Regions from separate parts of the Cytobacillus sp. FSL K6-0265 genome, predicted to be linked through region 3. Evidence: riboswitches for the same ligand, from Rfam matches in the RefSeq annotation. Region 3 holds a riboswitch; each other region holds the start of a gene.

Region 1 (2,273 bases), 520 kb from region 3:
TGAGTTTATGAAATCCTTACAGAACAACACTGGGCATCTCCTATTAATGAAGCATCAGTATGAAAACGGGGAACGGAATGTACATACCATGTTTGATTGGGTGTCTCATGAGGAATTGCCAGCACTTATAAACGAAGATGTTTATAGTTATGGTGATTTTTGCTGGATAGATTTCGAGGAGGAAGAATCGTTAAATGAACTACCTGCCCAAGCAATTGCTGAGCTCCTATATCTTAGTCATGTAAAGGAGCATTTAAAGAAACCTTTCTATAACCATTTAAGCAATCGTTATTGCTATTTAGCCTATGATGACGGTTGGTTAAATAAGGTCTATTACCGAGACTGGCAGGATTTTTACAAAATGCTTGGCGATGTGGCAGCGATGAAGATGGAGCATTTAAAAGTAGAAAAATCTTTATTAGGCCTGAAAAAGAAAAAAACATATCCGCAAGTGCCAGAAGATGTTTTACGTGCATTAAGAAATTTAATGAAGGAAGGTCTGGTCATTTCTTATGAACAAAGTGAGCAGACACGAACGAAAATTAGTATCCCACTCTGGACAATTGGCGATTTCGCTAATATGGATGATATGTATGATGAGTTTGAAGCAATGAGAAAGGAAGCCACTCCGGACGCGAAATTGGTTTTTGATAAAAAACTGAAAGAATGGCAAGTAACTGATTCATAAAAATAATAATGCACCACAATATATGATAAGGTATAATAAAATCGACAGAAAATTGTAGATTTAAGGAAATAGGTGTCATTTTATGACTTAATAGGGGAAATTGGTGTAAAACCAATGCGGTCCCGCCACTGTAAATGGTTGATAACAAAGAAACCTGCTATCTATGTAATAGCAGGAAACTGTGATATTAACCATGAGCCAGGAAACCTGCCTATCTTCCATAAACACTGTAACCTACGAGGATAGGAGGTGTTTGGTAAGGCTTCTTTGTCGTGATTTATTCCTTCCAAACATCTCCTACTACTGGGGATGTTTTATATTTTAAGGAGGGTTAATCATGAAGAAATGGTATTTATTTTTAGTCTCGATTTTACTATCAGCAGGTATTCTTGCTGGATGTGGGAACGACACAGCTGAGCCGAAAACAGGTGGAGAAGAAAAGGTTGAAGAGAGTACTGAAACTAGCGCTTTTCCTGTAACATTAACGGATGCTTGGGATCATGAAGTGGTAATTGAAGAGGAACCAGAAGCGATTGTTTCGTTAATGCCGAGTAATACTGAAATCGCTTTCGAATTAGGATTAGGTGAGAAGGTAGTCGGTGTTTCTGATTTTGATAATTATCCAGAAGAAGTGGCTGATATTGAAAAGATCGGTGGACAGGAATTTAATGTAGAAGCAATTATTGCTTTAAATCCGGACATCGTATTAGCACATAATTCAAGTGCACATAATAGTACTGAAGGTTTAGATCAAATAAGAAGTGCTGGTATTCCTGTTCTTATTGTCAATGATGCCCAGGATTTTGAAGAAATGTATGATTCTATTGAAATGATTGGTAAAGCAACAGGAGCAACAGAAGAAGCAAATCAAACAGTTGATGAAATGAAAACCCGTTTGGCAGAAATCGGAGAAAAGGCAAAATCCGTTGAAGAGAAAAAATCTGTTTTTGTAGAAATCTCTGCAGCACCTTCTTTATATACTGCCGGACAGAAAACATTTATTGATAATATGCTCAATTTGATCCAAGCGGAAAATGTAATAGATGAAGAGGGTTGGCCACAAATTGACGAGGAAGCTGTCATCGAAAAGAATCCTGATGTGATTATTACTACATACGGATATTATACGGAAAATGCAGTAGAAACCCTTTTAAGTCGAGAAGGATGGCAAGATGTAACAGCCGTTAAAGAGAAGCAAGTGTATGATGTGCACTCTGATAAGGTAACTCGTACAGGTCCTAGACTTGTAGAAGGAGTAGAGGAGCTTGCAAAAGCGATTTACCCAGAAGTATTTAAATAATAGAGGGGTTGCTTATTTCTGTGCATTCGTTTTCCTATGTGTAGCCATGCTTATGGGGATTTCTATAGGTACGGTTTCAGTGCTACCGTTAGATATATTGAATATCATTGGAGCGGAAATCTTACGTTTACCAATAAGTAATGATGTTGATCCAATGCACAGTAATATTGTTATGAATATTCGCTTGCCTAGAGTCGTATTGGCAGGATTCGTCGGGGCATCACTTGCAATGGCAGGTGCTGCCTTTCAAGGTTTATTAAGAAACCCTTTAGCAGACCCTTATAC
Region 2 (2,273 bases), 1.6 Mb from region 3:
AAACAGCTATGCTTGTAGCTATTAACGGTAGAGCAAAAGGGCTTATTGCTGTAGCTGACACAATAAAAGAATCATCAAGCGAAGCGATTCAAAGGCTACATGATATGGGGTTAGAAGTCATTATGATGACTGGTGATAACCAGTTAACAGCACAAGCCATTGCTAAAGAAGTAGGTATTTCAAAAGTCATTGCAGAAGTCTTACCAGAAACGAAAGCAGAAGAAGTTAGAAAACTGCAAAGTCAAGGCAAAAAAGTAGCGATGGTAGGGGATGGCATTAACGATGCCCCTGCATTAGCAACTGCCGATATCGGCATGGCTATCGGTACAGGTACAGATATTGCCATGGAAGCAGGAGACATCACACTCATGCGTGGTGACCTAAATAGTATTGCTGATGCGATCATGATGAGTAAAAAAACCATTCGTAATATTAAACAGAATCTTTTTTGGGCCTTTGGCTATAATACAATCGGTATTCCTATTGCAGCTGCAGGTTTCTTAGCACCATGGTTGGCGGGTGCGGCGATGGCATTTAGTTCTGTCTCTGTTGTATTAAACGCACTTCGATTGCAACGTGTAAAATAACTAGCATAAAGACATTCTATCAAAAGATTTAAAGAGAAAAACAAGCTAATAAAATAGTTAGCTTGTTTTTCTTTATAGAGTTTTAAAAGATTTGTACCAAGAGGTTAAAACATTTTCTTGTTAATATGGAGTATTCTTTTAATTGATTATTGAGCAACCATTTTAGCGCAATTATTACATTTTGACACTTCTGTGACCGTTTAATTTATTTTACCAAAAACGATTTCTTTTCTGGTTTAAGCTTACTAGTTTGCAGGTAAAAAAGTAGGGTTGAACAATTTTTAATGGATTTCAAGCCTTTTTTACATAAATAAGAAGTGCTATTATTTATAATGGTCTCAAATTTACCGATGAAAGAACGAAAAGTTTATTTTGAAATTTATATAAAAGAAATAAATTGTATTCTATGAAATGATGTGATATGATTACTCATACAATCTCAGATACAATATATAGTTATTTATTATAGATATGACAACTACATATAGTAATTGGTTGAAGGAGTCCAAATGGACTTAAAATGGGAATCCGGATAATCCGGAGCTGTACCCGCAACTGTAAGTGTGACGAAAAGAGGAAACCACTGTTCTTTTAGAGAGAATGGGAAGGCTCTTAGTAGGTTGATACACAAGCCAGGATACCTGCCTTCTTAATCAAAAGTTTCATTTCTTCGGGGCTTGAGAAGATGAAACGACAGATCATAAAAAGAGTGTAATTGTACACTTGTATTTATACTGTCGTTTGATCCGCTCAAGGTGTAACTGGAGCGGTTTTTTTTATGCCTAAATTTGATAGAAATAGGTTGAAGGAGGAAAAACTTTGAAAACAATGATTGAACCGACAGTCAATTTTGAGCAATTATATCAACAATTCAGTAATTTACCAATTAGTGCGTTAGAAAAACGGGCTGAACAATTAGAACACCTAGAGGTAGACAGTTTCTATAATCAGTTAATTCTAGAATGTCTTTCTTACATAAATGTAAATGAACCTGATTGGACCTATGTGGCTGCCCATTTATATTTAAAGAAGATTTATCAACAAGCAGCTGAGAACCGAGGGTACAGTGGCCAAGCTTATGGTGATTTTCATTCTTTAATTCAACAGTTGAGTGATATTGATATTTATAGTCCTATTTTATTATCTAGTTATACAAAAGAAGAGATTGATGAATTAGGCAAAGAAATTGTCCCTGAAAGAGATCAGCTCTTTACTTATCTCGGGATTAAAATGCTAACTGACCGTTACGTAGCAAAAGATCGCCAAAAAAGAATTTTTGAGTTGCCTCAAGAACGCTGGATGGTAATTGCAATGATTCTTATGCATCAAGAAGAAAAAAATCGTTTGCAATTAGTAAAAGAAGCTTACTGGGCAATGAGTAACTTATTTATGACTGTAGCTACACCAACTTTATCAAATGCAGGTAAGAATTGGGGACAACTATCTAGCTGCTTTATCGAAACAGTTGATGATAGTTTAGATTCGATTTATGACAGTAATACAGACATTGCTGCACTATCAAAAAACGGTGGTGGAATTGGCGTTTATTTAGGTAAGATTCGTAGTAGAGGCAGTATGATAAAAGGATTCAAAGGCGCTTCGTCTGGTGTGCTTCCATGGATGAAACAGCTGAATAATACGGCTGTTAGCGTGGATCAACTTGGACAAAGACAAGGAGCAATTAGC
Region 3 (2,273 bases):
ATCAATTTCAATAAAATAAAGACTTGTTGATAAACTAAATAATAGTAAGCCGATGATTAAAGTCTTCTTCCGGCCAATACGATCAATATATTTACCGATAAACAACCTTCCCACCAATGTTCCTATAATAAATATGCCTGTAACTAAGCCAGCTTGGCTGGCAGTCGCATGATGTGCTTCGACGGCATACACCGCAATGGTAACCATTAATAAATAAAACACTAATGTTAGAAAAAAGTTTACGGAAGAAATGGTGATAAAGTCCTTAGTCCATAATTTTTCTTTTGTTGAACGCATATTTTTTTTCTTCCTCCTTACAAATTGCTTTTAATACTATCAAAAATCCGAATACATTCTTCTTGTTCTTCAGTTGTGATTCCCTCTAATATTTCCATTTCGAACTGATCAATCGGAATGCGGATTTGTTTGTATATGCGCTCACCTTCGTTCGTTATCTTCATTTTCTTTTCACGTTTATCCATGCTTGGGATTTTTTCTACATATCCATATTCCTCAAGCTGGTTTATTGTCCTCGTGACTGTTGGCTTTTCAACACCTTGATACGCAGCAATTTCTACTAAAGTCGTTGGACCGAAATGGTAGAGATAATAAAGGATTGTCCACTGTGCTCGTTGTAATTGGTGTTTCGTTAATAAGCTATTCAGTCTATTTTCAAAAGGGCGATAAAGCATCATAAAATGATGGAAGAATCTTTGGCTAGCTATTATAATATCCACCTCATTTAAAATAGTTATCAATGGTAACTAATATACTATAACAAAAAGCCATCTTGTCTGTCTATGGGGCGATTTATTTTTTCTACAAAATGGGAAATGTTATAAGCTATGGTTGTAGGTGACATGACATTAATAAAAAGTGAAAAGCAGTGTGAATAAGAAAAAGGATTGTAAATTTTCTAAAATATTGATATATTTAAGTGGAACAACTTAATATTTTCTAAAATAGGTGTAAATAGAATGCTTGATTGTCTATTTACTTAAAAGGGAAGTACGGTTAGATTCCGTCGCTGTCCCGCAACTGTATTTGCGAGTGATACGAAAGATGCCACTGTTTCCTTCAATAGGAGATGGGAAGGTTTCGTATCATGTTGACCATAAGCCAGGAGACCTGCCTGTTTAGTGTAAACATCAATTCCTACGTGGATATAGGAGGTGTTAAGTACGGGTAATGAATACATGCCAAAGTTGCATGTTTATTTTTAGTATTCGTTTGAACTTAACAACTTCTTTCTAGAAGTTGTTTTTTTAATGGATTGATATGGAAAAAAGGGGAGCAAGAACGGAGGAAAAGCTTTGTTTGGAACCGTTCCTTATTATGTGAACATAATGAAATCTACGATCATGATAAACAGCTATTCTGCTGAGGGTTATAGTTTAAGAAAAGTGTTAGAACAGTGTAAAGAAGACATCCAAACACTCTCTGTAGAAGAAGAGAAGATCCAAATATATTTGAGGAATGCTGAAAGGGCTTACAGCATTGTCAGGCACGATGTAATTGGATGGGAGGAAAATGATTGTGAGCATGGAGGAGAAATATATACCAGGGTTAGAGGGAATCATAGCTTCTGAGACTAACATTTCATTTTTAGATACGGTTCATGGAGAAATTGTCATAAAAGGTTATGATTTAATTCAACTTTCAAAAACGAAAAGATATTTAGATATTATCCATTTACTTCTAGAAGATCAATTACCAACAGACGAGGAAAAACACGCATTAGCTACTAGGTTAAAGTCCTATTATGAAATACCGACGGCCGTTATGGAGGTTTTTACTCATTTACCAAAAGGAACACATCCAATGGATGGGCTCCGCACGGGCATCTCAAGCTTAGCTGGATATGATACGACTTTAGATGATCGGTCGAAGCAAGGAAATAAAGAAAGAGCTTATCGCCTACTTGGAGGAGTTCCAACGATTGTAGCTAACAGTTATCGTATATTACAAGGTCTGGAAAAAATTGAACCGGATAAATCCCTCTCATATAGTGCCAACTTTTTCTATATGTTAACTGGTAGAGTACCATCCGATTTAGAAGAAAGAGTATTTGACCAATCATTACTTTTATATAGTGAACATGAAATGCCAAATTCAACATTTACCGCAAGAGTAATTGCTTCTACACAATCCGATCTCTTTGGAGCTTTAACAGGCGCAGTTGCAAGTTTAAAAGGGAGCTTGCATGGCGGTGCGAATGAAGCGGTTATGTACATGTTGAATGAAGCAGAAAGTGTCGGTGGCTTGGAAAGTCT

The links. Region 3 has a riboswitch for cobalamin ahead of MHH73_RS05045 (hypothetical protein). Riboswitches for the same ligand answer to the same signal wherever they lie in the genome.
Region 1: it holds a riboswitch for cobalamin, as region 3 does, so the genes downstream of both, MHH73_RS02395 (ABC transporter substrate-binding protein) here and MHH73_RS05045 (hypothetical protein) in region 3, are expected to answer to the same signal.
Region 2: it holds a riboswitch for cobalamin, as region 3 does, so the genes downstream of both, MHH73_RS13095 (ribonucleoside-diphosphate reductase subunit alpha) here and MHH73_RS05045 (hypothetical protein) in region 3, are expected to answer to the same signal.

Annotation. Positions count from the first base shown of each region.
Region 1 covers NZ_JBBOPE010000001.1:454,854-457,126, forward strand. The annotation lists gene MHH73_RS02390 (hypothetical protein) at 1-688, shown strand, start outside; cobalamin riboswitch at 742-917, shown strand; gene MHH73_RS02395 (ABC transporter substrate-binding protein) at 1,026-1,988, shown strand; gene MHH73_RS02400 (FecCD family ABC transporter permease) at 1,954-2,273, shown strand, end outside.
Region 2 covers NZ_JBBOPE010000001.1:2,600,203-2,602,475, reverse strand. The annotation lists gene MHH73_RS13100 (heavy metal translocating P-type ATPase) at 1-587, shown strand, start outside; cobalamin riboswitch at 1,072-1,250, shown strand; gene MHH73_RS13095 (ribonucleoside-diphosphate reductase subunit alpha) at 1,416-2,273, shown strand, end outside.
Region 3 covers NZ_JBBOPE010000001.1:976,596-978,868, forward strand. The annotation lists gene MHH73_RS05035 (MFS transporter) at 1-297, opposite strand, end outside; gene MHH73_RS05040 (MarR family winged helix-turn-helix transcriptional regulator) at 315-758, opposite strand; cobalamin riboswitch at 948-1,150, shown strand; gene MHH73_RS05045 (hypothetical protein) at 1,314-1,589, shown strand; gene mmgD (citrate synthase) at 1,534-2,273, shown strand, end outside.